Methylomagnum ishizawai: one gene and its partner. The protein of the gene in region 1 interacts with the protein of each later gene in a pairwise test. Links are inferred from orthologs where the notes say so. Each region holds a gene or a part of one and is shown on either strand. Other genes may lie near its edges. The genes, in order: B9N93_RS00670 and ssb.

Region 1 (14,600 bases):
GGAGCGCATGTGTTGTTGGAGGGCGTCCCCGGCCTGGGCAAAACCCTGCTGGTCAAGGCGCTGGCGCGAGCTTGCGCCGGGCAATTCGGGCGCATCCAATTCACGCCCGACCTGATGCCCTCGGATGTGGTGGGCCATACCTTCTTCGATATGGCGAGCGGCCAGTTCATCACCCGCCGGGGTCCGGTGTTCGCCCATTGGCTGCTGGCCGACGAGATCAACCGCGCCCCGGCCAAGACCCAGGCCGCCCTGTTGGAAGTCATGCAGGAAAACCAAGTGACCCTGGACGGCACGGCCCTGCCCCTGCCCCGGCCCTTCATGGTGCTGGCGACCCAGAATCCCATCGAGCAGGAAGGCACCTATCCCCTGCCCGAAGCGCAATTGGACCGCTTCCTGCTCAAAATCCGCATCGACTACCCCAGCCTGGAAGATGAATTACGCCTCACCCGCCAAGTCACCCAAGGTCGCACCGGCGGCGACCTGGACGTAGACGCGGTCGCCACGGTGTTGACGCCCGAGCAGGTGCTGGGTTTGCAACGGGCGGCGGCGGCGGTGGCGGTGGACGAGCGGGTGCTGGCCTACGCCGTCGCCATCGTCCGCGCTACCCGCGACGATCCGCGCTTGGCGCTGGGGTCCGGGCCGCGCGGCGGCATCGCCCTGGTGCGGGCGGGCCGGGCGCGGGCGGTATTGGCCGGATGCGGTTATGCCACCCCGGACGATATCAAGGCCGTGGCCCTGCCCGCGTTGCGGCACCGGGTGATGCCCGCGCCGGAAGCGGATATCGAGGGACTGACCGCCGACGATGTGCTGCGGGCCTTGTTGGAATATGTGCCCGCGCCCCGGCTGTAGGATGGCGGGGTTATTGCCGCACCGGCCCTTGCTCGTCGCCCTGGCGGGCTGGTTCGGCAGCGCGGTGTTGGCGGTGGTGTGGCCTGGGCTGTTGCCGGTTTGGCAATGGGGCGGGGCGGTCCTGCTGGGCGTGGCCTTGGCCGATGCCGGGCTGGCGTTGCGTTTCGGCAAACCGCCGACGGTGCGGCGCGAGGTCCGGGCTGTCTGGCCTTTGGGCGTGGCGCAAACCATCGGCTTGCGCCTGACCGGCGGGGATGGCGCGGGCTGGGTGTTCGACCGCCCGCCCCTGGCGTTCGCCGCCGCGGCCCAAGCCCAGGCGTTCCGGGTGCGGGATGGGGAATGGACCCAGGTCCATTATCGGCTCACGCCCACCGAGCGCGGCGAGCATCGCTTCGGCGCGGTCGAATTGCGGCTGTTGTCGCCCTTGCGCTTGTGGCTGACCCAGCACCGGGCGGGGGAAACCCAGACGGTGCGGGTCTATCCCAATTTCGCCCAGATCGCCGAATACACCTTGCTGGCGACCGACAACCGGCTGTCGCAACTGGGCGTATTGCGGCGGCGGCGGCGCGGCGAAGGCTCGGATTTCCAGCAACTGCGCGAGTACCGCCGCGACGATGCCCTGCGTAGCATCGATTGGAAAGCCACGGCCAAGTACCGCAAGCCCATCGTCCGCGAATACCAGGACGAGCGCGACCAACGGCTGGTGTTCCTGTTGGATTGCGGCCAGCGCATGCGGGCGCGGGACGGGGTGCTGTCCCATTTCGACCATACCCTGAACGCCTTGCTGTTGCTGGCCTATGTGGCCCTGCGCCAGGGCGACGGGGTGGGCCTCGCCACCTTCGCCCATGCCCAGCCGCGTTTCCTGGCCCCGCGCAAATCGCTGGGCACCGTCCAACACCTGCTGGACGCCACCTACGACCTGCAACCCACGCCGCGCACCCCGGATTATTTGAGGGCGGCCCAATCCTTGGCCGAGCGGCTGGAACGGCGGGCGCTGATCATCCTGCTCACCAATCTGCGCGACGAGGACGAGTCCACCCTGGTCCCGGCCTTGCGCCTGTTGGGACGGCGGCATCCTGTGCTGGTCGCCAATTTGCGGGAAACCGTCCTGGACGCGGTGTTGGCCCGGCCCATCGCGGATTTCGACGCCGCCTTGGGCTATGCCGCCGCCGTGGATTACCGCCGCGCCCGGCGGCGGCAATGGGCGGTGTTGCAGGCCCAGGGTGCCCAGGTGTTGGAGGTGGCCCCGCCCGGATTGCCCACGGCCCTGGTCAACCGCTATTGGGAGATGAAGCGTGGCGGTCTGCTATGAGGAGTAATATCGCTGTTTCGCCATATCTTGTTCAAACCCGGAGCCCTCCATGAGCACGCCAGAACCCACCCCCGAGGCCGACGAAACCCAGAATCCCTACGAAGCGCCCCAGGCCAGGGTGGACGATCCCGGCCTCGAAGGTCTGGGCGAATTACTGGAGACGCCCCGTGCGCTCGAATTCATGCGGGGTTTGGGGTGGTTGGCCGGCGGCTGGGAATTGTTCGCCAGGGCACCCGCCACCTGGATCGGCATCGTGATCCTGTGGATGGTCATTATCGGCTTGATCCTGTTGGGCCAGAGCCTGGTGGCGAATCTGGTGGTGGGGCTGGTCAATACACTGTTCATGGGCGGCCTGATGTATGGCTGCCATGCGCTCACCCAGGAACGGGACGGCCTGGGGGTCGAACACCTGTTCGCGGGCTTGCTCCGCCGCTTCCTCAGCTTGGCCTTGATCGGGCTGGCCGGGAGCGCCGCCAGCGCCGCGGTCCTGTTCGGCTCGTTCATCGCCGCCCTGGGGCTGCCGACGGGATTCAACATCCTGATCCACGGCGAAGCGGTGGCGATGATGCCCGATCCGGTCCGCTTGTTGCTCGCCGTGTTGATGATATCGGCCCTGATGATGCCGGTGATGATGGCGCTGTGGTTCGCCCCGGCCCTGGCCGTCTTGCACGATGTGCCGCCGGGGCTGGCCTTGGGCCTCAGCTTCCGGGGCTGCCTGCGGAACCTCATGCCATTCCTGGCCTATGGCCTGGGCGGCGCGGCCTTGACGGTCCTGGCCGTCCTGACCCTGGGCCTGGGCTGGCTGGTGTTGTGGCCGGTGTTGATCGCCTCGACCTATGTGGCCTACCGCAACATCTTCACCGAGTGAGCGATGACCCGCCCGCCTCCCGATACCGTCCGCGTGGTCGTGACGCCCGAAGGCTGCGAATTGGTCCTGCGCTTGGCGGGACCGGCGGCGCGGGCGCGGGCGTTTTGCATCGACGCCTTGATCCGTTTCCTCGTGTTCGTGGCCGCGGCCACCTTGCTGGGGCGGCTGGGTTCGATGGGCATGGGGCTGTTATTGCTGGCCTATTTCGGGCTGGCTTGGGGGTATCCGGTGTTGTTCGAGGTCTTCAATGCCGGGGCCACGCCGGGCAAGCGCCTGTGCGGGCTGGCCGTGCTGCGCGACGACGGCACCCCGGTCGGCTGGGACGCCGCTTTCCTGCGCAACGCCCTGCGTTTCGTGGACGCCGCCCCGGTGGGCTATGCGGTGGGCTTGGTGACCATGGGCTTGAATGGCGATGGCAAGCGCCTGGGCGATATCCTGGCCGGGACGGTGGTGGTGTATCGGGGCATGAAAACAACCGATCCGGGCGGCGCCGCCGCGGTGGAGGGCGTGGAACCGCCCCCTTTTCCCCTCGGCACCGGAGAACAGCGGGCGCTGTTGGAATACCGCCGCCGGGCCGCGCTGCTGACCCCGGAACGCGCCTTGGAACTGGCCGCTTTGGCCGCGCCCCTGACCGCCGGGCTTCCCCCGGAAGCGGGCCGGGCGCGCTTATTCCGCCTCGCCGATTTCCTGCTGGGCCGCGCCGTCCGGGGCCGGGATTGAAGCCCGGCTGTAATGATCCTGTAAACTGGCCGGGTAAACCTTAGCGCTTGGCCCAAGGGCCACCACCGGGCAAACTTCCCCCCCATCCCGGCGGGGCTGGCATAATACCCCCCGACTCTCCGCCTTATTTCCCTGGAATTCGCGCCACCCGTCCGGTTTTTCCATGGCGGGAGCGTACGGCGCGGATTCCGGTTGTTCCCCGCCCGGACGGTATTTCCCAAGGAATGCCGGGCGCGGGCGGTTCCACGAAGAGTTCATGGAGGCATCATGGCAAAACTCACCAACATACTGAAAAGCGATATCACCAAGGGCGTGGCGATTGGCCTGGGCGTGGCCGCCGCAGGGCTGCTACTGACGCCGGCCTTGCGACCCGTCACCCGCGGCGCGATGAAGAGCGGCATCCTCTTGTTCGAAAAAGGCCGCGAATGGATGGCGGAAGCCAGCGAATCCCTGGAAGATTTGGTCGCCGAGGTGCGGGCCGAATTGGCCGAGCAACGCTTCGCCGATGAAGCCGTGTTCGAAGAAGACGGGGATATCGAAGACGCCATGGAGACGGCCGCGGCAACCGCCGAAGAAGCCCAGGGCTGAAGCCCCCATCGCGCGGCGCGGCCCATCGGGCCGGTCGCGCACCCGCCGGACCCCATCCTTTCCTACCGGCCTTCCGGCCGATCCACCCTCCGCCCCATCCTTGGTTCCAGCGGTGCCGATTCAGCGCAGGCGTTGATGCAGGGGGCTTTTGCGGGGGAAATGCGCCTTGAGGAATTCCATTTGGTCGCTCAAGACCCGGCGGCCCTGTAGGTAGATGTACTCGGCGTGGGTGGGCACGAAGGGGATCGCCAGGAGTTGCATCCCGGCTTGCTCGGGGGTGCGGCCGGCCTTGTGGTTGTTGCAGCGCTTGCAGGCGGTGACGACATTGTTCCAGATATCCGCGCCGCCTTGGCTGATGGGGGTGATGTGGTCGCGGGAGAGGTCGCCCTGGCCGAAATGCTGGCCGCAATAAAGGCAGAGGTTGTTGTCGCGGCGGAACAGGGCGGGGTTGCTGAGGGGGGGGATGTAGTTCGGGTCGGTGCCGTAACCGCTGCCGTGCTGATGATAGGTGGCGATGATCGAGTTGACCTCGATGATGCTGCGCCTGCCGGTCTTGGCGTTGATGCCGCCGTGTAGGGTGTAGAGGTGCGTGCCGCAGCTATAGGCGACCTGCCCCAGGTGATAGAGTTTCGCCGCCTCCTGGTAGCCTATCCATTCCAGGGGCATGCCGGAGGCGTCGGTTCGCAACACCTGTAGATGATAAATCTCCATGTTTCCTCCATAGTTGAGCGCTGGCGGGTTTTCATTCGGGATGTGTGCTTAGGGTTCACTGCAAAAGATCGGAAAAGCAAAGACTTATGCACAGTGTATTCAATTTGGCCGGAGAGGGAAAACTTTGCGGGTGTCGGCCCGGCCCTGGGTTTTGGCCTGGACATAGGTATTTGCTTTTCAAGGGGTTTTTTCGCTGGATCGAAATCCCGTGGAGCGTGCGCGTCCAGGAAATCCCATCGGATCGACGCGATCCCGCGCCAATAATCCACAAAGTTATCCACAGCCTTGCGAACGGCTCCAAGCCGCGGTTTCCAGGCGTATGCTAGGCGGCTTTTATGTCCTGGGTTTGACATGCCCAAGGTGCTGAAAATCGCGGTCCAGGCTCCATTGCGGAGCGTGTTCGACTATCTGCCGCCCGCCGGGTCCGATCCCGACACCTTGCGGCCCGGCGTCAGGGTCCAGGTGCCGTTCGGACCCCGGCGGCGGATCGGCGTGCTGCTGGAAATCGCCGATTCTTCCGAACTCGATCCCGCCAAGCTCAAGCCGGTCCTGGCCGTGTTGGACCCCGAACCCCTACTCTCGGCGGACGATCTCGCCCTCTTAACCTGGGCCAGCCGCTATTACCATTATCCCATCGGCGAAGCCCTGGCCCTGGCTTTCGCGCCCTTGCTGCGGGAGGGAAAATCCGCCGCGCCGGAAACCGTCCGCGTCCTCTGCCCAGAGGGTCCCGGCGCCGCCGGGGCCGCTGCCTTGGTGAAACGCTCGCCCCGCCAAGCCGAATTACTGCGCCTGTTGTGGGAACATCCCGGCGGTTTGCCGCCCGCGATCCTGGCCGGGCTGGACGGTGGCAAGCACACCGCCAACGCCTTGGTCGGCAAGGGCTTGGCGCGGTGGCGGGAACAAGCGGCCCAGGTAGCCGCCGCCCTCCCCGCCCCAGCCCCGGCTTTGGAACTCAATCCCGGCCAAACCGCCGCCGTGGCGCGGGTGCTGGAAGCCTTGGGCGGCTTCCGGGCCTTCCTGTTGGATGGCGTCACCGGCAGCGGCAAGACCGAGGTGTATTTGCGGCTGGCGGGCGAGGTGCTGGCGCGGGGCGGACAGGTCATGGTGCTGGTGCCCGAAATCAGCCTGACCCCGCAATTGGAAGCCCGCTTCCGCGCCCGGTTCCCGGCCCCTTTGGCGGTCTATCATTCCGGGCTGGCCGCTGGCGAGCGCCGCCGGGCCTGGTTGGCGATGCAGCGCGGCGAGGCTTCGATCCTGCTCGGCACCCGCTCCGCCGTGTTCATGCCCCTGCGCGCGCCGGGCTTGATCGTGCTGGACGAGGAACACGATGCTTCGTTCAAGCAGCACGACGGCTTCCGTTTCTCGGCGCGGGACGTGGCGGTGATGCGTGCCCATCTGCTGAAAATCCCGGTGGTGCTAGGTTCCGCCACGCCGTCCCTGGAAAGCCTCCACAACGTCCGCCAAGGGCGCTACCAGCATTTACACCTGCCGGAACGGGCCGGGGGCGCGGCCCCGCCGCTGTTCCGTTTGTTGGATATCCGCGGCCAGCGCCTGGTGGAAGGCCTGTCCCCCCGGCTTTTGTCCGAAATCGGCCAAACCCTGGGTAGGCGGGAGCAGGTCTTGCTGTTCGTCAACCGGCGGGGGTTCGCGCCGACCTTGATCTGCCATGCCTGCGGCTGGGTCGCACAATGCGGCTGTTGCGACGCCAACCTGGTCATCCATTTCGGGGAGGACCGCCTGCGCTGCCATCATTGCGGCCACGAACAAGCCTTGATCCGCGCCTGCGCCAAGTGTGGCGATACCGGGTTGCGGCCCTTGGGCCTGGGCACCGAACGCATCGAGGCCGCCCTGGAAGAACACTTCCCCGAAGCCCGCGTGGCCCGCATCGACCGCGACAGCACCCGGCGCAAGGGTTCCTTGCAGCAATTGCTGGACGATATCCAAGCGGGCCGGGTCGATATCCTGGTCGGCACCCAGATGCTCGCCAAGGGCCATCATTTCCCCAAGGTCACTTTGGTGGGCATCGTCGATGTGGACGGGGGGCTGCACAGCACCGATTACCGGGCGGGCGAGCGCACGGCGCAATTGATCATGCAGGTGGCGGGGCGGGCCGGGCGCGAGGACAGGCCGGGTTCGGTGCTGCTGCAAACTCGCCAGCCCGGCCATCCCCTGCTATGCAGTTTGATCCGCGAGGGCTACGCCGGTTTCGCCGAGGGTTGCGCGGCGGAGCGGGCCGCGGCCGGGTTGCCGCCGTTCGGCTATCAGGCGCTATGGCGGGCCGAATCGGCCGAGGCGGACAGGCCGGGCCGGTTCCTGGCGGGGTTGGCGGAATCGGCGGGACGGATGCGGGCACCGTCCTTGCAGGTGTTGGGTCCGGTGCCCGCGCCCTTGGCCCGGCGGGCGGGGAAGCACCGTGCCCAATTGTTGCTGCAATCGCCCCGGCGCGGGGAATTGCATGGCGTGGTGGAAACGCTGTTGGACGCGGTCCCGGCATTACTGGCCGGGTGCCGGGTGCAGTGGTCGATGGATATCGACCCGGTGGATGTGTATTGAGGGAGAACCGCCCGTGCCGTGGGCACCGACGCGGGGGGCGCGGGGCGGTCAAGTCCCGCCCGGCTCCATGCCCAAGCCGGATCGTAGCGCCGCCAGCCGTCTGGGGTCGGGCCGTTCCACGCAGGCGATGGCCCGCAATCCCCATGTCCCCACCTGTTCCACGGCGACTTCGGCGAACCCGGCGGCCCGCAGCGCCCGTTCCAGCGCCCCGGCGGTGAAGCCGGTATGGTGGGGGGCGGCGCGGTCTCCATAGATCAAGTCCAGTGGGGTCGCGGCGGCGGCGGGAATCTCTTCTTCCAATTCGTCTCCGGCGATCCATTCCGCGATGGCTCCCAAATCCGGCACTTCCACCCAAACATAGCCCCCCGCCGCCAGCATCCGGCGGAATTCCCCCAATACCACCGGCACCGCCTGCGGATACAACCGCTGTAGGCAGCGTTGCGCGACGATGGCGTCGAGCGAACCTGTCGCCACCTGGGCCAGCGCCGCCGGGTCGGCGCGGTCCAGCCGCATCGTTTCCCAGTCCGGGGCGGAGAATACGCTGGGCCGGGAATCGCCGCCGATATGCAGCAGCTTCCGGGCGGGCCGGACTTCCCACGGCAAGGGCGGAACGGCGAAAGATTCGGGTGCCCCGCCCGCCTGCCAGATTTCCCACATGCGGACATAGGCCGCTTCCAAATGCGAACGCGAGCGCTCCAGATCGAACAAGGGCTGGGTGGCGCGGTGGCGTTCGAGCTTGGCCTTGAGCGCGGCCAGTTCTTCCGGCCGGGTGGCGAGGCGCAAGGCCAGGGCTTCATAGGCTTCCGGGGTGGCGGCGATGAGTTCCGGCAGTCCCGCCGCCCGCAACAGGCTACCGGCCATGCGGCTGGCGAAGGCGCGGCCCGGCAGGGTCAGCACCGGCAAGCCCATCCACAGCGCGTCGGCGGCGGTGGTGCCCGCGTTGTACGGCAGGGTGTCGAGGAACACATCGGCCTGCCGGAACCGCGCCAGATATTCCGGCCTGGGCTTCCGGCCCCCGAACACCAGCCGCGCCGGGTCCACGCCCCGCGCTTCGGCCTCGCGGCGCAGGTTGGTTTCCACTTCGGCATTGGCTTGGTAAAGCCATAGCACGCTGTCCGGCACCTGCCGCAACAGCCGCATCCAAATCTCGAAGATCGGCGGATGGATTTTGTAGGTGTTGTTGAAGCAGCAGAACACGAAGCCGCGTTCGGGCAGGCCGAGTTCGGCACGGGAGGGTGTGGGCGTGTCGAGCGGACGCAGGGCGGCACTTTGGAAGCATTCGGGCAGCCGGACCACCCGCTCGACATAGAACTCCTCGTCGCCCGGCGGCACCACGAAGTCGTCGGCCAGGAGGTAGTCGATATAGCCCGCACCCAGGGTGCCGGGATGGCCGAGATAATTGACCTGGATCGGCGCGACGCGGCAGGCGAAGAGGCCGGTGCGGGCATTGCGGGTATGGCCGGCCAAGTCCACGGCGATATCGATTTCCAGGTCGCGGAGTTGTTGGGCCAGCGCCGGGTCGGAATAGCCATGGGCGTCGATGAAGCGGTCCACCGCCCGCTCCACCCGCGTCCGCCATGCGTCCGCCGCCGGTTGGCCCAGGGCGACGGCGGTGATCTCGAAGCGGGTCCGGTCGTGCCTTTCCAGCAGGTCGGCGGTCAGATGGGCCACGGGATGATCGCGCCAATCGGGCGAGATATAGGCGATGCGGATGCGGTCGTGGCGGTGGCGCGGCAGCGGCGGCGCGGGTTGTTCGGGGTATTTGTCGCGGACATGGATTTCGGCGCCCAGGCGTTGTTCCAGCGGATCGCCGCCGACATTGAGCAAGGTCCAGGGCGGGCTGCCGCGATAACCGGCGTGTACGCCCTGCCGGAGCCGCTGGTGGAGTTCGGCCTGGCCGCGCCAATCGCAGACGAGGTCGCGGCACAACACCGCCATCCCGGCGGAATCCGGGTAATCCGGCTTCAGGGCCAGGGTGCGCTCGAAACAGGCCAGAGCTTCGTTCCACAGCCGGTTGTCAAAATACAGGGAGCCCAGGTTGTCGTGGATATCGGCGCGGTTGGGGTCCAGGACCAGGGCTTGGCGATAGGCGGCTTCGGCCTCTTGCTGGCGTCCCATGTAGCGGAGCAGGTTGCCCAGGTTGCTGTAGGCGTCGGGGTATTCCGGCCGGAGCGCCAGCGCCTTGCGGAAAGCGGCTTCCGATTCTTCCAGCCGCACGCTGACCTTGTACAGCACGCCCAGGTTGCTATGGACCTCGGCATAGTCCGGCTTCAATTCCAAAGCCTTGAGATAGGCGGCCTCGGCCTCGGCGTAGCGGTTGCCGTCGTTCAGCAAATTCCCGAGTTCGTTGTAGAACGTGGCGGCGTCCGGTTTGAGCGCGATGGCCCGGCGCTGCATGGCCTCGGCTTCCGCCCGGCGCCTGGTTTCGCGGAGGACGGCACCCAAGGTGTTATGGGCCTCGGCATAGTCCGGCTTGAGCCGGATCGCCTCCCGGTAGGCGGCTTCGGCGTCCGCCAGTTTCCCCTCTTGCTTGAGCAGATTGCCCAGGTTGTTCCAGGCTTCCGGGTAATCCGGTTTGAATGCCAGGGCTTGGCGATAAAAGGCTTCGGCCTCGTCCGGGCGCAAGGCTTTGCGGAGGGTGACGGCCAGGTTGTTGAGCGCCTCGGGATTGTCGGGCTTGAACGCCAGGGATTGGCGGTAGGCGGCTTCCGCCGCTGCCAGGCGTCCGCCTTCGCTCAGGGCGTTGCCGATGGTGTTCAACTGTCCGGGTTGGGTGGGGTTCAAGGCCAGGGCGCGTTGGTAGAGGTCCAGCGCCTCCGGTTGGCGGCCCCTGTGCCGGAGCAGTTGGGCCAGCGACAGATAGTGGCCGACCTCGTCGGGTTCGGTTTCCAACAAATGGCGGTAGGCGGCTTCCGCATCGGCGGCGCGGCCCCCATCGCGGTAGATGATCGCCAGATTGCGGCGGGCTTCCCGGTGCGCGGGTTGGGCGGCGATCAGCTTGAGCAGGAGTTGTTCCGCCGTCGCGTAGTCTTGGGTACGGGCGGCGATCACAGCTTGGAAATTGAGCGCTTCCGGGTCGTCGGGGCGCAGGGTGAGGTATTTCGCCAACCGGGTCCGGGCCGCTTCCAATTGGTTGGCGTGGTAGAGGCGGGCCGCTTCTTGATAAATCTGGGCGGCCTGGGTGGGTTTGGGCTGGTGTTTGGCCATGGTGGATTCGTCGGGCGTGGGTAGGGGTTCGATAGCGAGATGGGTGGGCGCGGCCCCGCGCTGCCAGTGTTCCCACATCGCCGTATAGGCGGCTTCGAGGGTTCTGGCGGAACGCGGCACGTCGAACAAGGGCTGGTGCCGGAGGTTGCGTTCCAGCTTGGCCTTGAGCGTGGCCAGGGTATCCGGCTCGGTGGCGAGCCGCACGGCCAGGGCTTCGTAGTCCGCCGTGTTGTGGACGATCAATTCGGGCAGGCCCGCCGCCCGCAACAGGCTCCCACCCATGCGGGCGGCGAAAGAGCGCCCGGCCTGGGTCAACACCGGCAGGCCCATCCACAGGGCGTCGCTGGCGGTGGTGCCGGCGTTATAGGGCAGCGTGTCCAGGAACAGATCGGCGCGGCGGTAACGGGCCAGATAGTCCGGCGGCGGCAGGCGTCCGCCGAACACCAACCGTTCAGGGGCAACGCGGCGGGCCTGGGCTTCGCACCGGAGGTTGTCCTCAACCTGGGGATGCGGTTTGAGCAACCAGAGGACGCCGCCCTCGACCCGCCGCAACACCCGCATCCATAGATCGAATTGCGGCGGGTGGATTTTATAGGTGTTGTTGAAACTACAGAACACGAAGCCCGTCTCCGGCAGGCCGAGTTCGGCGCGGGTCGGGGTCGTCGCGGCGGGCTGGCGGTAGGCGGCGCATTGGAAGCTGTCGGGGAGCCGGACGATGCGTTCGGCATAGGCGCCCGCTTCCGTCTCCGGGACGACGAAGGCGTCGGCCAAGAGGTAATCCATGTAATCCACGCCCAGGGTGCCGGGATAGCCCAGGTAGTTGACCTGGATCGGCGCGGCGCGGCGGGCGAACAGGCCGGGCCGGGCGTTGCGGGTGTGGCCGGCCAAATCCACCGCGATATCGATTTCCAAGTCGCGGAGACGCCGGGTCAGGTCGGCGTCGGAAACGCCGTGGCCGTCGATGAACACATCGAAGCCCCGTTCCAGCCTTTGCCGGAAGGCGTCTTGGACCTTCGGCCCCAGCGACACGCCGACCACCTCGAAGCGGGCGCGGTCGTGGCTTTCGATCAAATCGACGACGAGGTGGGCGACGGGATGGTTCTGGAAATCCGGGGAAATGTAGGCGAGGCGGATTTTCGGATGGCGGTGGCGCGGCAGGGGGTGCCCGGCATCGGGGAACGGCGGCGGCGCGTACAGCGCCGCGCAACGGCGTTGGGCCTCGGGGTCGTCGAGGGCGTTCATCAGCGAGAACGGCGTGGCGCAGGGCAGGCCCGCCGCGATGCCCCGCGCCAAGCGTTCCAGCGTGGCGGCGTGGTCGGTCCAATCGCAGAGCTTGGCCCGGCTATGCGCGGCCATGCCCTGGGCGTAGCGGTGATCCGGGGCGATGCGCAAGAGTTCGTCGAAGCATTCCACCGTTTCGACGAAGGCATCGTTCCGCCCGGACAACAGGCTCGCCAGGTTATAGAGCACCGCCGGATTATGGGGGGCAAGCCGCCGGGCTTCGCGGTATTCGGCCTCGGCTTCCTGGAACCGGCCCATCTGTTTCATCAACACGCCCAGGCCGTTATGGGCCTCGGCATGGCCCGGTTTGAGCTCCAAAACCCGGCGGTAGGCGGCCGCGGCTTCCTGGGGCCGGGCCAGTTCGGTGAGCAAGCGGCCCAGGTTGTGATGGGCCTCGGGGAAATCGGGTTGCAAATCCAAGGCGCGGCGGATCAAGGCTTCGGCCTCGTCCAGGCGGTGGCTTTGCTGCATCAGCACACCCAGGCCCAAATAGGCCGCCGCCAAGCCGGGGTTGCGTTCCAGGGCCTGCCGGAAGCTGACTTCGGCTTCCGCCTCCCGGCCCGTTTTCAGGAGCAGGTTGCCCAGGTTGATCCAAGCGTTGGCATGGCCGGGATCGAGGTCCAGGGTTTGCCGGTAGAGGGCTTCGGCCTCGGCGTTCCGGCCCAAATTGACCAGGAGTCCGGCCAGGTTGCTATGGGCTTCGGCGAATTGCGGGAAGGTTTGGATGATCGCCCGGAAATCGACTTCCGCTTCGGCTTCGCGCCCGGTCTGGGCGGCGACGAGGGCGGCGAGATGGCGGGCGTCCCAATGTCCGGGGTTGGCGGCGAGCAGGGCCAGAGCCATCGCCTCGGCTTCGGTCCAGCGTCCCGCGCAATAAAGGCGGGCAGCTTCGGCATAACTGGGGCTGGGGACTGGATTCCCTGGCACGGCGGTCCGGGAGGAAGGGGTCATGCGGTGTCACGCTCGGGGTGGCTGTGGTTCGGCGCTTCATTATAGGGATCGACGCGGCGCGGGCCGAACATTGGCGGGACGGGGACGGTTGGATTGGAACGCCGGGGGATGGACGGTCCTTGTCCTGGTGGTGGGCGGGTTCTGGAGAGGATGCTGAGGCTTGGGGGCGTAGCGGTCGGGCTTGGGCTTATTGGGGGGGAGGTTGCTGGCCCAACAGCAGTTTGCCCGCCGCGATGAAAGCGGTGTTTTGATAGGCCACGAACACGCCCCGGCATAGGGCTTGGTAGCGCGACTGCACCCGGACCACGATCCGCATGGGCTGGGCGGGATTGAGCGCCGCTTTGAATTCCAACTCCTCGAACTCCCTGGACAGTCCCGGCAAAGCGTCCAGGGATAAGGGGTCGCGCAGATCGGAGGCAAGTACCGCGCCCATGACCTGGACCACGCTATCGAGGACCCATTGCCGGATGGTTTCGGGATTGGTCCAAACTGTCGAACCGGCCCAGTCCTGCGGTGGGTTGACCGCGGTAGAACCGTGGTAGCCAGGAGTTTCGATGGTCACGGCCTGGGGCTGGAAGGGGGGAATCCGGCCCGGTGGCACGGTTTCGTGGATATCCGGTTTCATGGGCTTGTTCTCTTCGCGAATGGGGGGAAGGCTCTGGGTTTTTGGGGTTGCGCCGGAGTCAGGCTTTACTTTAACGGTCGGCACGGTATCACTCAGTGAACTGCTGCCCCCAGGGAAGGTGATTATTCACCACCGGATCGGATTGCGCCGCAGAAGTTTGGGCGGGGTTGATTGCCGGTTTGGGCGCGGACTTCCATACTATTTTCCACTATTTACATGTCGATTTCCGGGAGGGACCGCCCCATGTTGCGTGCTATTTGGCTATGGTTTTGCGTGGTCGTTCCGGTGTGGGCGGGGGAAGCCCATGCGCCCCGTGTCGAGGTTTTTTCTCCGCACGGCACGGTGAAGGACGTGCGGCAGGTGGCGGTGCGCTTTTCCGAGCCGATGGTGGCCCTGGGCGATCCACGGCGACCGGCCCCGTTCACGGTCGATTGCCCCGCACCGGGCGCGGGCCGCTGGGCCGATACCCGCAACTGGGTGTACGACTTCGAGCGCGATTTGCCCGCCGGGGTGGCATGCCGATTCACCCTCAAGCCCGGCCTGCCAACCCTGGCGGGCGCGGCCCTGGCCGGGGAACGGGATTTCGGCTTCGACACCGGCGGACCCGCCATCCGCGCCTCCTTGCCGGAGCAAGGCGACGAAGCCATCGACGAGCGCCAAGTGTTCATCCTGGGCTTGGACGGCGAAGTCGATCCCGCTTCCCTCCGCGAGCGTGTGCGTTGCGAAATCGCGGGCCTGTCCGAGCAGGTCGAAGTCGATCTCTTAACCGGGGCGGCGCGGGAAGCCATCCTGGCCCAGCGCCGCCGCCTGGGCTATGCCTATTACGATGTACTGTGGAAGAACGGCGCGGAAAGCCTGCTCAGGGTCGAGGACAAAACCCTGCTGGAAAAAGCCGAGTCGCAATTGGTGGTACTGCAATGCCGCCGCACCCTGCC
Region 2 (14,379 bases), 1.3 Mb from region 1 along the record:
GGCATCATCGCGGGCCGCGCCCTGCAAGGCGCGGGCGCGGTGGCGGCGGTGGTGATGGCCCTCGCCGCCGACCTCACCCGCGAGGAACACCGCACCAAGGCCATGGCCTTGATCGGCATCAGCATCGGCTTTTCCTTCGCCCTGTCGATGGTGGCGGGACCGATGCTCTCGGCCTGGATGGGGCTGAAGGGCTTGTTCTGGGTGGTCACCGCCCTGGCCGCGCTGGGCATCGTGGTGCTGTATACCGCCGTGCCCGACCCCGTGGTCAGCCGCTTCCACCGCGACGCCGAGGTCAGGACCGCCGCGTTCGGCACGGTGCTGGGCAACCCGGAACTGTTACGGCTCGATCTCGGCATTTTCTGCCTGCACCTGATCCTCACCGCCACCTTCGTGGTGCTGCCCCTGGTGCTGCGCGACACCTTGGACCTGCCCACCGCCCAGCATTGGCATCTCTACCTGCCGGTGTTCGTGCTGGCGATGGCGAGCATGGTGCCCTTCGTGATCGTGGCCGAGAAAAAACGCAAGATGAAGCCGGTGTTCCTCGGGGCCATCGCCGTGGTGGCGCTGGCCGACCTGGGTTTCCTGGGCTTCGGCGCGAGCTTCTGGGCGGTGTTCGGGCTGCTCTACCTGTATTTCACCGGCTTCAACCTGCTGGAAGCCACCCTGCCCTCCATGGTGTCCAAGATCGCCCCACCCGACCTCAAGGGCACGGCCATGGGCGTCTATTCCACCGCCCAATTCCTGGGCGCGTTCGCGGGCGGCGCGGGCGGGGGCTGGATTTACGGGCATCACGGCATCCCGGCGGTGTTCCTGTATTGCGCGGTGGCGGCCCTCATCTGGCTGGCGGTGGCCCTGGGGATGCGCCCGCCGCGCCATGTCAGCAGCCTCCTGGTCAATGTCGGCGCGTTGAGCCGGGAACAAGCCGCCACCCTTTCGGGCCGTTTGCTGCAAGTGCCGGGCGTGGCCGAGGCGGTGGTGCTGGCCGAGGACGGCGTGGCCTATCTTAAGGTGGACAAAGACACCCTGGACCGCGCCGCCCTGAGCGAAGAATTGTTCCAAACCCAAGCGGCCTGATCCGCCTTACACGACAGCAAGACCGGGGCGAACCCGGCAAGACCCGTCCGGGCCGCCCCTACGGCCCCGGACACATCGAATGCACACTATCGGAGAAACTTCCCATGGCCTCTCGCGGCATCAACAAAGTCATCCTCATCGGCAACCTGGGCAAAGACCCCGAAGTCCGCTACATGTCCAACGGCGAAGCCGTCGCCAACGTCACCATCGCCACCAGCGACTCTTGGAAAGACCCGCAAGGCAACCCCCAAGAGCGCACCGAATGGCATAACGTGGTGTTCTATCGCAAGCTGGCGGAAATCGTCGGCCAATACCTGAAGAAAGGCGGCAAGGTCTACGTCGAAGGCAGCCTCCGCACCCGCAAATGGCAGGACAAGAACGGCCAGGACCGCTACACCACCGAAATCATCGCCAACGAAATGCAGATGCTCGACCGCGCCGGTGGTGGCGGCGGCATGGGCGGCGGTGGCGACCCCGGCCCCTGGTCGGAAGCGACGCCGCCCGCCGCCACCCGCGACCGCGATTCCGAACGCTACACCCCGCCGCCCCAGGCCACGGGTTCCCCAGCGCCCCAACGCCCGCCCGCGCCACCGGCAGGCGGCGGCATGGACGATTTCGACGACGATATCCCGTTTTGACGGGTTCTACCCAGAATTTTCTGGAAGCCTGCGGCAAGCGGGCTTTTTTGTGGCTGTATGGGTTCGCGGGACGTGGTCAGGGGAGCGGGTCGCCGCAGACACGGGGCGGTACCGGGCAATCGGCGTCAGCGGTCCCGTGCCTGAAGGCCGATCTCGTCGTCGGCGAGATAACAGCCAGGGTCTTCGGCCCAGAAATCCCCGGTGGTCTGGTGGGCACGCACCCGCGTGTTGCCATTGCAAAGATCGAGATGGGCGCATTCCGCGCAACGGCCCTGGACCGGACGCGGACTGGCTTTCAGGCCCGCCATCAACGGGTCCGACACATCCCGCCAAATCTCCGAAAAAGGCCGTTCCCGCACATTCCCCAGGCGGTAATGCCACCAGAAGGTGTCGGGATGGACGTTCCCCAGATTGTCGATATTGGCGATGTTGACGCCGGAGGCATTGCCGCCCCATTGGGCCAGCCGGGCGCGCAGCCTTCCGGCCTGATCGGGGAAGCGCTTGCTCGCCCAATGCAGCAAATAAACCCCATCGGCGTCATTGTTGCCGGTGACGAATTCGGCGGGTCGTCCCGCCCGGAGCCGGGCCAGGCAGGTGTCGAACAGCAGGTCCATGGCGGCGCGGGTCGTGGCGAACACCGCGTCGTCCTTGCGGTTGCGGTGGCCGCGACCGCCGTAGTTGAGGTGGGAGAGATAGAACTTGTCCACGCCTTCCCGTTCCATCAGGTCCAGCAGGGCGGGCAGGTCGGCGTGGTTGTCACGGGTCAGGGTGAAGCGCAGGCCGACCTTGATGTCCCGTTCGCGACAGAGCCGGACGCCATGCAGCGAACGCTCGAAGGAACCGGGACTCTGGCGGAAATCGTCGTGGGTCTTGCCCATACCGTCGATGCTGACGCCCACGTAGTCGAAGCCGGTGGCGGCGATGGCGGCGATGTTCTGTTCGGTGATGAGGGTGCCGTTGCTGGACAGGCCCACATAGAAACCCATGGCCTTGGCGCGTTGGGCGATGGCGAAAATATCGGGCCGCAGCAGCGGTTCCCCGCCGGACAGGATCAACACCGGCACCCGGAACGCCTTCAGGTCGTCCATCACCGCGAAGACCGCATCGGTATCGAGTTCGCCGGGGAAATCGATGTCCGCCGAAGTGGTGTAGCAATGCTTGCAGGCCAGATTGCAGCGGCGGATCAGGTTCCAGATCACCACAGGTCCGGGCATGACCCGGCGGCGCGGCGCGGCGGGGGGCGGTTCCACCGGGGGATTCAGCAGTTCGGCGATGTATTGGGTGATGCGGAACATGGGGGGTTAGAGGTGGTCTCGGAAATCTGAACAGTCGGCTAAGTGGATAAACTGCTCCCTGACGGCGTGGGCAACGCCGATGGACTGGAGCATACGATGAGCAAACGACCACGCCGCAACCATTCAGCGAGTTTCAAGGCCAAAGTGGCCCTGGCGGCCCTGCGGGGCGAAAAGACCCTGGCCGAGTTGGCGCAGGAATTCGATATCCATCCGACCCAGATCGGTGAGTGGCGGAGCCAACTTCTGGAACGGGCCGCCAGCGTGTTCGGTGGCGAGAACGACAAAAGCGAACCCGCCGTGGACCTCAAAGCCCTGCACGCCAAGATCGGCCAACAGGCGCTGGAGATCGATTTTTTATCCGGCGCGCTCAGCAAGGCCGGAAAGCTGAGCGCAAAGCGATGATCGACCGGGACCACGATGTTTCCCTGACCCGACAGGCGGAATTGCTGGGCATCAGCCGGGGCGGCGCCTACTACGCGCCCAAGCCGGTGCCGGAGTCGGACCTCGCGCTGATGCGGCGGATCGACGCGTTGCACCTGGAACACCCGTTCATGGGCGCCCGGCTGCTGCGCGACACCCTGAACCGGGAAGGCTTCCGGGTCGGACGCCGCCATGTGGCCACGCTGATGGCCCGCATGGGCATCGAAGCCCTGTACCGGCGTCCCAAAACCACCCAGAGGCATCCGGCCCACAAGGTCTATCCCTATCTGCTACGCGGCCTGACCATCGACCGGCCCAACGCGGTCTGGGCCTTGGACATCACCTACATCCCGATGGCACGGGGCTTCGTCTACCTGTGCGTGGTCCTCGACTGGGCCAGCCGCAAGGCCCTGGCCCATCGGGTATCGGTCGCCATGGACGCGGGCTTCTGCGTCGAGGCCCTGGAGGAGGCGCTGCGCCGCTACGGCCCGCCGGATATCGTCCACACCGACCAAGGTTCCCAGTTCACCAGCGGGGAGTTCATCGAGGTGCTGACGGGCCGGAACATCCGCATCAGCATGGACGGCAAGGGTTCCTGGCGCGACAACGTCTTCGTCGAACGCCTCTGGCGGACGGTGAAGTACGAGGAGGTTTACCTCAAAGCCTACGACTCGGTCCGGGAAGCCCGCGAATCCATCGGTCGGTACCTGGATTTCTACAATACCCGGCGGCCCCATTCGAGCCTGGACAGCCAAACCCCGGATGAGGTCTACTTTAAACCCCGACCGGCCCTTCCCAAGGCCGCTTAACCCAGCAGGGTATCCACTTATCCCGGCTTAAATCTTGTTCAAACAATCGGGGCCACCTCTGTTAATCGCCGATGCGCAAGCCGGTCTTTTTCAAGATGCGCGTGCTGTACAGCACGGCATGGCCCCGGTTGGCCGCGCCCAAGAGCGCGGCGATGCGTGCGGTTTCCCGCTCCACGTCGTCGCGGGTCCGCCCGTGGACCATGGCGAACAGGTTATAAGGCCAGTCGGGCCGATGGCGCGGGCGGTGGTAACAATGACTGACCGCGTCCAAGGCACCGACCCGTGCCCCCAGTGTGTCGATCAATTCATCCGGCACATCCCAGACCGTCATACCATTGGCCCGGTAGCCCAGTTTGTAATGATTGGGCACCGCGCCGATGCGGCGAACCACCCCGCGTTCCTGCATCGCCCGCAGCCGCGCCATCACCACATCGGCGGAGAGGCCCAGTTGTTCGGCGATGGCCGCGTAGGGCCGGGGCGTCAGCGGCAAACCAGCCTGGGTGGCGCGGATGATCTGGCGGTCGATCTCGTCGATGGCATCGCGGTCTTGCATGGTCATACCTCCAGGCGCAGGCCCACGTAATATTCGGCCAGCTTGGGCATATCGTGGACCTTCAAGCCGGTGGTGGCTTCTATCCCCGCGATGACTTCGGCCTTGCGCTCCGGCTTTTCGGTCGCGAGGACGAACCACATGTTCAAGGCATGGTCGCGGGCGTAGTTGTGGGCGACTTCCGGGAAGGCGTTGACCTCGGCCACCACCCGCTCGTAATCGGCCTCGGGCACGGCCAGCGCCGCCAGGCTCAGCGCCCCGCCCATGCGCTCAGCATGGTAGAGCGGCCCGAAACGGCTCAGGATGCCTTGGTCCAACAAGCCGCGCAGTCCTTCGATGACTGCTTCCTCGGTCAAGCCCAGGCGTTCCGCGACCGCCAAGTAGGGCCGCTCGCAGATGGGAAAACCGCCTTGTAGGTCGTTGATGAGGGTGCGTTCCAGTGCGTTCATGGATGGGGCAAAGCTTAGGATATGGCCGCGAATAACTTCCCGGTTTTCCAAAGTCGGCCATCGAAGCCTCCTCACGCCAAGGCGCAAGGGACGCAAAGGAAAAAACAAGCAAAAAAACCTTCGTGCCTTTGCGCCTTTGCGTGAAAAAAGGGAAGTTAATTTCAGCCAAATCCTTAACGGTAGACCGCGCCGCGCTGCTTGAAACAGCGGCGGCTGAACAAAACGGCGCGGGGTATGGCTTCCAGGCCGCAGGCCAGGGTCAGGGCTTCCACCTGGGTTTCGACGGTGGCGCGGTCCCGGCCATGGATCATGCAGAACAGGTTATAGGGCCAAGCCTCGCCCCGGCGCGGACGGCGGTAACACAGCGTGACGCAGGCGAAAGCCGCCAGCCGGGCACCTATGGCACCGACCTGGGCGTCCGGCACATCGAACACCACCATGGCGTTGGCGCGGTAGCCGAGTTTGCGGTGACGGACCACCACGCCCAGGCGCTTGATGATCCCGGTTTCAAGCCAGCGTTCCAGCCGTTCGATGACCTCGGCCTCGCTCAAACCCGTCTGCCGCCCCAATTCGGCATAGGGCCGGGGCACCAAGGGCAGACCGTGTTGGATCGCCGCGAGCAGGCGCAGGTCGCTGGCCGCGTCGGAATGGGTTCCGCAATGGACCGGGGCCGGACCGGGAAACACGGCGGGGAAATCCACCGCCCGGAGGGGCATCCCGCTCATGTGGGTCCGCTCCCGAAGTCCAGCGGGAACCCCAGGTCGATATGGAAATCCTCCAGCAAGGGCAGCGACAACACGGCCAATCCCGTGTGCCGCTCGATCCGGGCCAATACCGCATCCAAGCGTTCCGGGTCGGCGGCGGTGAGGACGAACCACAGGTTGTAGCGGTGTTCCCGCTCGTAGTTATGGTTCACTTCGGGGAGATCGCTGATCCAGGCGGCGACGGCTTCCAGGCGTTCCGCCGGTACGGCCAGGGCCGCCAGCGTGCTGGACCCGACCCGCTGGGGCGCGAACACCGGCCCGACCCGGCTGACCATCTGGCTATCGCTCAAGGTGCGGAGGTTTTCCAGCACCTCGGCCTCGTCCACGCCCAAAGCGTCGGCCAGGGCTTGGAAAGGCTGTGGCGACAGCGGGAAGCCGCGCTGGAAATCGTTGAGCAAGCGCTTTTGCAACGGGGTCAGCGACAAGGCCGCATCCTCACAATCCCAGGCGGTGGGCACGCGCCGTGAAGAAAATACCGCTGGGCTTATCGGCCTTGATCCGGGCCAATTCGGCGAAGGTTTCGGTGTCGTAGACCATCACCCGGTCGTCGTCGCGCACCGAGACCCAGACTTCGTCGCCCTTGGGGGTGAATTCCATGTGCAACACCGCCTGGCCGGGATTCAAGCGCTTGACCACGCTGAGGTCGCGGGTATCGATGATTTCCAGCTTGTTGTTGTCGGGCAGGGCGAAATTGATCCAGACCTGGCGCTCGTCCGGCCTGGGGATGACGAACACCGGCTGGCCGTCCAGCGGGATTTTCTTCACCACCTTCCAATCGCGGCGGTCGATCACCAGCATTTCATGGCGACCCACGGCGGGTAGGAACCAGTAATCGCCAATCAGCGCTCGGCCTTCCAAGTGGGGCATCTTGAACACGGGAAACTTGGGATCGTCCTTGGCGTGTTCCGGCAGGACGCGCTTTATCCCTGAGTCCAGGTTCCACAGGTCCAACAAGGCCACGCCTTCCTCGCCGAACAGCCCGGCGATGTAATAACGGCCCTCGGGCGAAATCAGCGCGTCGTAGGGTTCCTTGCCCGCCTTGAACTTCTGGAGTTTCGGAGATTTCGGGTCGTGTAGATCGGCCACCCAGATTTCCCCGGCCTCGAACAGGCTGAACACGAAGCGCTGTCCGGGCGCGTCCACCAAGCCCACGACCTTGGAGGCTTTGCCATCGGCGGTCACGGAGGGGATATCCGCCACCTTGTCCAGGGTGTCGGCGGAGAACACCCGCACCCCGCCGGGTTCGTAGTTGGAGGTGGCGATCCAGCGGCCATCCTGGGAAATCGCCCCGCCCACGCTGTTGTGGGCCTGCTCGATGCGTTTGACGATGCGGGCTTCCAGCAGATCGATCTTGGTCAAGGCCCCGTCGCGCCCGAACACATAGGCGTAGCGCTCATCCGGGGAATACACCAGGCTGGCGTGGGATAAATCGCCCAAGCCCTGCACCCGGCCCAGGCTGGTCCTGTGGGTGGTATCGACGATCTGCACGCTGCCCGCCGCCCGCTCGACCACGAGGCCCAGGTCGCCGGTACCGCGCAATTCGGCGGCATGCCCGCCCAAGACGGGCAGCAGGGTGAGGGTCAAGGCCAGGGCCAGCTTTTTCATTCGGATCATGGCGTCTTCCGCAATTGCCGGACCAGCCACACGGCTTCGTCCGGCGTCAACAAGCTCCGCCACGGCGGCATGGCCGTGCCGGGGCGTCCGTTCAGGAGGGTTTCAACCAGGAAGGCATCGGGCTTCCCGGCCAGGGCTTCGGGCAACAGCGCCGGGCCCAAGCCCCCGTGCAAGGTCATGCCGTGGCAGGAACCGCAGTCCTGCCGCAGCAAATGGGTCAGCGCGGCTTGCCGTTCCGGCGACGGGTCCGCCGCCTGGGCGGAACCCAGCAGCAGCCCGCCGCCGCAGGCGATCCAGGCCCAGGGCCGATTACTCACAACGCTTCAGCCCGGACAGGTAGGCCGCGAGGTCGGCGATATCCGTATCGGAAAGGCCAGCGGCCAGATTGCCCATGATGGGATTCTTGCGGCTGCCGTCCTTGTAGGCGGTCAAGGCGGCTTGGAGATAAGCCTCCTTCTGGCCCGCCAGATTGGGGAAGGCCGGGGAAGCACTGATGCCGGCGATGCCATGGCAAGCCGCGCAGACCGCTTCCACCTTGGCTTTGCCCGCTTCCGGGTTGGCGGCGTGGGCGGTTCCGGCGACCAGGGCCAAGCCGGTTAGAACTCTCGGAATGAAGCTTTTCATGCAATCGTCCTCCTGTGCCGGACGGGGCCGAACCCCGTGCGCGACCTTGTTCTTATTGCTTATTGGGGTTTCGCCAAATCCGCTTGCACCGCTTCCGGCGATAGGCCACGGGTCATGAACTTGGCGCGGGCGCGGGAGAAGATGCCCGCCGGGCTTTGCATGGGGAAGGACGCCACCCGTTCCAGGGTCTTGGAATCGAAAGCCACCACCTCGTCGCCGTTATAGCCCGCACTGACATAGAGCCGGTCGCCCTTGGCGTTATATTCCGGGAAATAGGCATGGCCACCCACATCCAAGGTCTTGGCGACTTCCAGGGTGTTTTTGTCGATCAATTGGATAGTGCGGGCGCGGCGGTCCTTGCTGATGATGTCCACCGCCACATAGGGCGCGTTGTAATGCGCCGCCGGGGATTCGGTGCCGCCCGAGACCGGCACCTGCTTCACCACTTCCATCTTGTCCAAGTCCCACACGCTGACCACTTCCTTGGCGCAATCGCCGAAGTTGGTGCCGAAACCCAGGGTCCGGCCATTCACCTGCACCACCGAGCCGCCGCCGACATGGGGCACGCAACCGGCGGGCAGCTTGGCCAGCACTTTCTTATCGGCGAGGTCGATGGCGGCGACGATGCTGTCGTCGTAGGAGGCGACCATCAGCTTACGCCCGCCGTGGGAGAGGAAGGCGTCGTGCAAATGGCGGCCCACATTGGGAATCTGGGTGACGGGGAAATCCGGCTGGGTCAGGTCCACCACCCAGACCTGTCCGGCGTTTTCCAGGGCGATGGCGAAGATATCGGCATAGGGCGTGCCGGTGATCATGCCGGAATCGGAAGTGACGAACTTGCCGTCCGGGTCGGTGCCTTCCAGCTTGAAATATTTCAGTGGTTCCAAGGTGTTGGCGTCCAGCAGCACGGCGAAATGCGGCACGAAGGAACCGGCCATCAGGTATTTACCATCGCGCGACACGCCCAGGGCCGGGCCGTTGAGGCCGGTCTTGATTTCGCGCACGATCTTCATGGAATAAAGATCGACCTTGTAGACCTCGGCGGTGTCGGTCTTGACATAGGCCCAGCGCGGATTGACCGGGTTGAATTCGATGATATGGGCGGCGGTTTTGGTGGGGACTTCGCCGACCTGGGTGTTGGTGGCGCTGTTGATGAACACCGCTTTCGAGCCTTCGCCCCGGCCATAGCGGCCGCGGGCGGCGACGCCGATCAGGTCGTCCATGTTATCGATGGCGTAGCCGGGTTTATCGGGCAGGGTGGATTCGTCGGCGACATGGACCTTCAGCGACTTCTTGATATCGTCCAGGGTCCATTGCGGGTCGAGCTTGGGCGTATTGAGAATGCGCTTGACCACTAGCCGGATGTCCTCGTCGGACAGCTTGCCGTAGAAGGGCGGCATCAGGGTATCGAACGATCCGGCCATGATGAGGCTGCGGAGGCTGGTGGGGCTACGGCCCTTGAGCCGGTCCTGGTTCAAGGGCGGGGCGAGGTAGCCGCCCAGGTCGTGGCCGTGGCAACTCGCGCAATTCTCGTTGAAGATTTGCTCGGCGCGTTGTTGGTCGGCGGCGGTGAATTCGGTGGCGGATGCCGCGCCAGCCCCGAACAGGGCCGCCGCGATGCCAAATAGGATCGCTTTATTCATGGGGACAAGAAACCTCGCGCAAAGTGGGTCCGGCCATGGCCGCTGGATTTATTTGATGCGGGGGCCGGAAAACCAGCCCCGACCGATTATAGTTTCGACTCTAAACAATTATTCCGCGCCTGTCAATCGCCCACCGGACCGGCTTGTGTCCACCCAAAGGCAACGCCATCGGCGGTTCGGGAAGCGGCGCGGTTCAAGAAAACCTAAACCCCTAACGCGCCGTCCCCTTCCCCAACGGTATGAACTGCCCGAACGCCCGGCTGCCATCCCCGGTCAGGACCGTCTTCTCGACCTTGAGCGTTTGGGCATCGACCACCGACACCGTGTTGTTGAACCAGTTAGCGACATAGACATGGCGGTCGTCCGGGTGCGCGGCAATGCCTTCCGGGTATTCGCCGACCTTGACGCTGCCCACGGTTTCCAGCTTCCGGGTATCGATCACCGACAAGGTGTTGTCGTACTGGTTGGTCACGAACACCCGCGAACCGCCCAGGGCCGCGGCCAAGGCATAAGGCCGGTCGCCCACCGGGATGGTTTTCACCAGTTCCATGCGCCCGGTATCGACCACCGAGACATCGTTGCTTTCCACATTGGCCGCGAACAGGTGATTGCCAACCACCAGCAGGCCGAACGGGTGTTTGCCGACCTTCACGGTCTTGCCCACTTCCAGCGTGGCGGCGTCGATGGCGGTGATCGAATCGTCGTCGCGGTTCGCCACATAGACTTTCGCGCCGTCGGGTCCGACCAACACCCCGGCGGGATGGCTACCCACCGCAATCCGCTTAACCACCCGCTGTTCCGACACATCCAGCACCGATAGATAGTTCTCGTAGAAATCGGCGACGAAAGCCCGGCCACCCCGCGCGTCCAGGGCCAACCCCAACGGTCCTTCGCCCACGGGAATGGATGCCCGCACCGTTTGGCTGCGCCCGTCGATGAGGGTGATCCGTTTGCCGGCCGGATTGCTGATGGCGACCACCGCGCCGTCGTGGCTGGTCGCCACGCCCGCCGGTTGCCCACCGACAGCGAGGGTTTTCACCACCTGGCCACTGGCGGTGTCGATGACCGAGACGGAATCGTCCTTCTGGTTGGTGATATAGGCGAAGGGTGCCGCCACCGCAGCTCCGCCCACGCAAAAGCAAGCGGCGGCCAAGGCCGCCGCTTTCAGGGATATTTCGCCCAACGCGAACATGGCGCTTACTTCTTCTCGGCGACCGCTTTCAGGTTCGCCAAACCTTCCTTGTAAATCTTGCCGACCACGCCGTTGGCGGCTTCTTCGTTCTCGCCTTCGGGCGGGTTGTTGTTCAGGAACCAGCGGTAATACGCGCCCTTCCATTCCACCTTGCTGCCGCCCGCGCCATTGGATTCGACGCTGATTTCGGAAGCGTAGTTGTTGACCGGCAAAACCTTGGGGTCGGTCGGGTCGATGGCCTTGTACTTGATGCTCATCTTGGCGGCGTCGATGTCCTTGAGTTCTTCTTTCAAGGTACCGCCGGACTTGATGTGCAATTCGCGGGTCGCGCCTTTTTCATTGCCGCCGGTGGCGGTGGTGCTTTCGACCGGGGGCAGCCATTTTTCGGGATGGGCGAAGTCGCCGACCAAGGCCCACACGGCTTCCGGCGCGGCGTTGATCTCGATGGTTTCCACCATCTTCTGGCGGGTGGGGCCGTGGGCTTCGGCCAGCCCTCCCCACAATAAGGAACCGGCGGCGACGATGGACAACAGCTTTTTCATCAATATCTCCCAAGAGTTGTAGCGAACAAAGCGCGGAAGTATAAGGCAAACCCGCCGGTCGATTAAGGGAGGATTTCCCGGAGGTAGGCCGCGAGTTCGGCCAGGATTCGTTGCCGTCCGGGATGGGTATCCGGCCCGGATTCCAATTCCCGCAGCCGGGCTTGGTAGCCATCGCGGGCGGCTTGCAGGCGTCCACGGCGGAAGCTTTCCCAGCGGGCGGTTTCGGCGGCGTCCAGGGTTTCCGGATAATTCCGCGCCCGGTAACGGAACAGCATTTCCGGCAGGCGCTCATCCTCGAACACCGGCTTGGCCCGGCCCAATTCGGCGGGCGCCAAGCCGCGCAGATAGTCCAGCGCGGCCCGGTCGTGGTCGCTGAAAAAACCGCCGCTGTAGAGCATCGTGTCGGGATCGGTGGCGGCGTCGTCCCCGGCCTCTTCCCGTTCGCCGCCCACGATCTCTTGGACCTTGGCCGCGAGGCCGGGCACGCCGCGCAGCATATCCAGATGTTCGAGACAGCGCCGCTTATCCAAGCCCAAACGCTCGCTATCCTGGGGCCGCAGGGTTTCTTGGGGCGCGAGGACCGGGCATTTATTGATATGCACGGTCTTGAGGTGCAGGCGCTCGACGCCCTCGGGCAAATCGGCCACCGGGGTATAAAGACGCTGGCGCAGGGTGGCGGCGTCCAGCGTCAGCAAGGGCGTGGGATCGAAAGCGAGATCGTAGACCACGACGCCATTGGGATTGGTCGGATGCCGCGCCAAAGCCACCACGACGCCGATGCAATGGCGCTCGGCGGGGAATTTCTCCGAAGCGTGGATCACCGGGATCAGTTTGCCCAGGCCCAACAAATCGGCGGCTTTCTGCTTGCTGCGGCGGTCCAGCAGGAACTGGAACAGCTTGGGCTGGCGTTCGCGCAGCAAGCGGGCCAGGGCGATGGTGGCCCGGACATCGCCCAGCGCGTCGTGGGCGTCGGCGTGGGCTATGCCGTTGGCCGCAGTCAACGCCTGCAAGCGGAAACTCGGGCGTCCGGTGGCGGGATCGTTAGGCCAGACAATGCCTTCGGGCCGTAAGGCGCGGGCCAGCCGTAGCGGGTCGATCATATCCCAGCGGGAATTGCCGTTGCGCCATTCGCGGGCGTAGGGGTCGAGCAGGTTGCGGTAAAGGCTGTGGCGGGTCACTTCGTCGTCGAAGCGCAAATTGTTGAACCCGGCCACGCAAGTGCCGGGCACCGAGAACTCGGCGTTGATTTCGGCGATGAATTCGGCTTCGGGCAACCCCTCGCGCCGGGCGACTTGCGGCGTGATGCCGGTAATCAGGCAGGCGTCGGGCTGGGGCAGATAATCCGGGGCGGGACGGCAATAGCGCACCAAGGGCGCGGCGATGGGATTCAAATCGGTGTCGGTGCGGATGCCGGCGAATTGGGCGGGGCGATCCAGCCGCGGATCGGCCCCGAAGGTTTCATAGTCGTACCAATAGAACGTAGCGGTCACGGGCCGGGACTCACCTGATTTTAATGACCGCTTTCAGCACGTCCACCCGGCTGAGAATGCCCACCACATGGCTCCCGTCCACCACGGGCAGGTTGCGCAAGGGGCTTTTAGCGAAGATTTCGGCGGCTTCGAGGATGCTGGTATCGCCGCCGACCGCTTTGAAGTTGGTGGTCATGTTATCGCCCACTTTGCCCGGCATTCCCTCGTGATAGGACGCCTCCACCGCCAGTTTCATACAGTCCAGTTCCGAAAACACCCCCACCAGTTTGCCCTTGGCGTCCACTACCGGCGCCCCGGTGATTTTATGGTCGATGAGCTGGCGTATGGCTTCGAATACGTCCAACTCCGGGCTGAATACCAAAGGATTCGCGGTCATGTGCTCGCGCACGCCGATGTTCGCTAACATGGTTCCTGCTCCTTCTTGTTATTGGGCCGCTATGGATCACGCAGCGGCGGGTCGTGGGCGGGTGGAATGGAGCGCGGCGCCGGACCCGCCGCCGTCGCCGGTTATTCCTGGGCGGCCAGCTTGGCTTGTTCGGCCTCCCATTGCAGCCGTTTGTCGCACTTGGTAACGCAGACGCAATCGCTGTTGACCCCGCCGCAAGAGCCTTTGATGGCGGCGCGGCCAAACATGACGCCAACCGCCATGAGCGCGATCACCACGGCGATGATGACGAAAGTAACCAGGAAGATAGCCATGATCGATCCTCGGAAAATATCGATGTTATGGGTGGATGGAATGGGACGAGGAATTTACTCCTTTTCCCAGAAAATAAAAGCGGAGGGTGCCGGAACACCCCCCGCTTTCTCAAACCATCGGACCCGGTGGCGATCAGCCGCCGAAGTCGTCCAGCATGATGTTTTCGCGGTCCACACCGTTATCCACCAGCATCTTGATGACGGCGGAGTTCATCATGGGCGGACCGCACATGTAGAACTCGCAGTCTTCCGGTGCCGGGTGGTTCTTGATGTAGTTCTCGAACAGGACGTTATGGATGAACCCGGTGTAGCCGGTCCAGTTGTCTTCCGGCTTCGGCTCGGACAGTGCGATATGCCAAGTGAAGTTCTCGTTCTCGGCCTGCAAGGTGTTGAAATCGTCCACGTAGAACATTTCACGCAACGAACGGGCACCGTACCAGAAGGTCATCTTGCGCCGGGTCTTGATGCGGCGCAGTTGGTCGAAGATGTGCGAACGCATCGGCGCCATACCCGCGCCACCGCCGACGAACACCATTTCCTTGTCGGTCTCGCGGGCGAAGAATTCGCCGAACGGCC

The links.
Region 2: the proteins of B9N93_RS00670 (region 1) and ssb interact in binary tests that used the Escherichia coli proteins (3 or more experiments, as listed by UniProt). The link is inferred for Methylomagnum ishizawai from one-to-one orthologs.

What each region holds. Positions count from the first base shown.
Region 1 is NZ_FXAM01000001.1:143,773-158,372, forward strand. The notes cover bases 5,069-8,000. They hold B9N93_RS00670 (primosomal protein N'), read left to right. Parts: upstream 5,069-5,399; coding sequence 5,400-7,601; downstream 7,602-8,000. Other genes in these bases: B9N93_RS00675 (O-linked N-acetylglucosamine transferase family protein), read right to left, coding at 7,650-8,000. In the rest of the region: B9N93_RS00640 (AAA family ATPase), read left to right, coding at 1-849; B9N93_RS00645 (DUF58 domain-containing protein), read left to right, coding at 851-2,161; B9N93_RS00650 (BPSS1780 family membrane protein), read left to right, coding at 2,211-3,029; B9N93_RS00655 (RDD family protein), read left to right, coding at 3,033-3,749; B9N93_RS00660 (DUF5132 domain-containing protein), read left to right, coding at 4,017-4,337; B9N93_RS00665 (HNH endonuclease), read right to left, coding at 4,458-5,048; more of B9N93_RS00675, read right to left, coding at 8,001-13,040; B9N93_RS00680 (hypothetical protein), read right to left, coding at 13,228-13,665; B9N93_RS00685 (alpha-2-macroglobulin family protein), read left to right, coding at 13,909-14,600.
Region 2 is NZ_FXAM01000001.1:1,462,292-1,476,670, reverse strand. The notes cover bases 235-2,945. They hold ssb (single-stranded DNA-binding protein), read left to right. Parts: upstream 235-1,178; coding sequence 1,179-1,712; downstream 1,713-2,945. Other genes in these bases: nirJ (heme d1 biosynthesis radical SAM protein NirJ), read right to left, coding at 1,838-2,945; B9N93_RS06715 (MFS transporter), read left to right, coding at 235-1,074. Also shown: more of B9N93_RS06715, read left to right, coding at 1-234; more of nirJ, read right to left, coding at 2,946-3,007; ahbB (siroheme decarboxylase subunit beta), read right to left, coding at 4,298-4,789; B9N93_RS06690 (Lrp/AsnC family transcriptional regulator), read right to left, coding at 4,792-5,235; ahbB (siroheme decarboxylase subunit beta), read right to left, coding at 5,409-5,960; B9N93_RS06680 (Lrp/AsnC family transcriptional regulator), read right to left, coding at 5,957-6,424; B9N93_RS06675 (cytochrome D1 domain-containing protein), read right to left, coding at 6,435-7,613; B9N93_RS06670 (c-type cytochrome), read right to left, coding at 7,610-7,930; B9N93_RS06665 (c-type cytochrome), read right to left, coding at 7,923-8,237; B9N93_RS06660 (nitrite reductase), read right to left, coding at 8,297-9,880; B9N93_RS06655 (YncE family protein), read right to left, coding at 10,092-11,072; B9N93_RS06650 (SRPBCC family protein), read right to left, coding at 11,078-11,614; sbcB (exodeoxyribonuclease I), read right to left, coding at 11,677-13,104; B9N93_RS06640 (CBS domain-containing protein), read right to left, coding at 13,115-13,510; (Na+)-NQR maturation NqrM, read right to left, coding at 13,612-13,803; nqrF (NADH:ubiquinone reductase (Na(+)-transporting) subunit F), read right to left, coding at 13,937-14,379. UniProt on the Escherichia coli protein: Plays an important role in DNA replication, recombination and repair. Binds to ssDNA and to an array of partner proteins to recruit them to their sites of action during DNA metabolism. Acts as a sliding platform that migrates on DNA via reptation.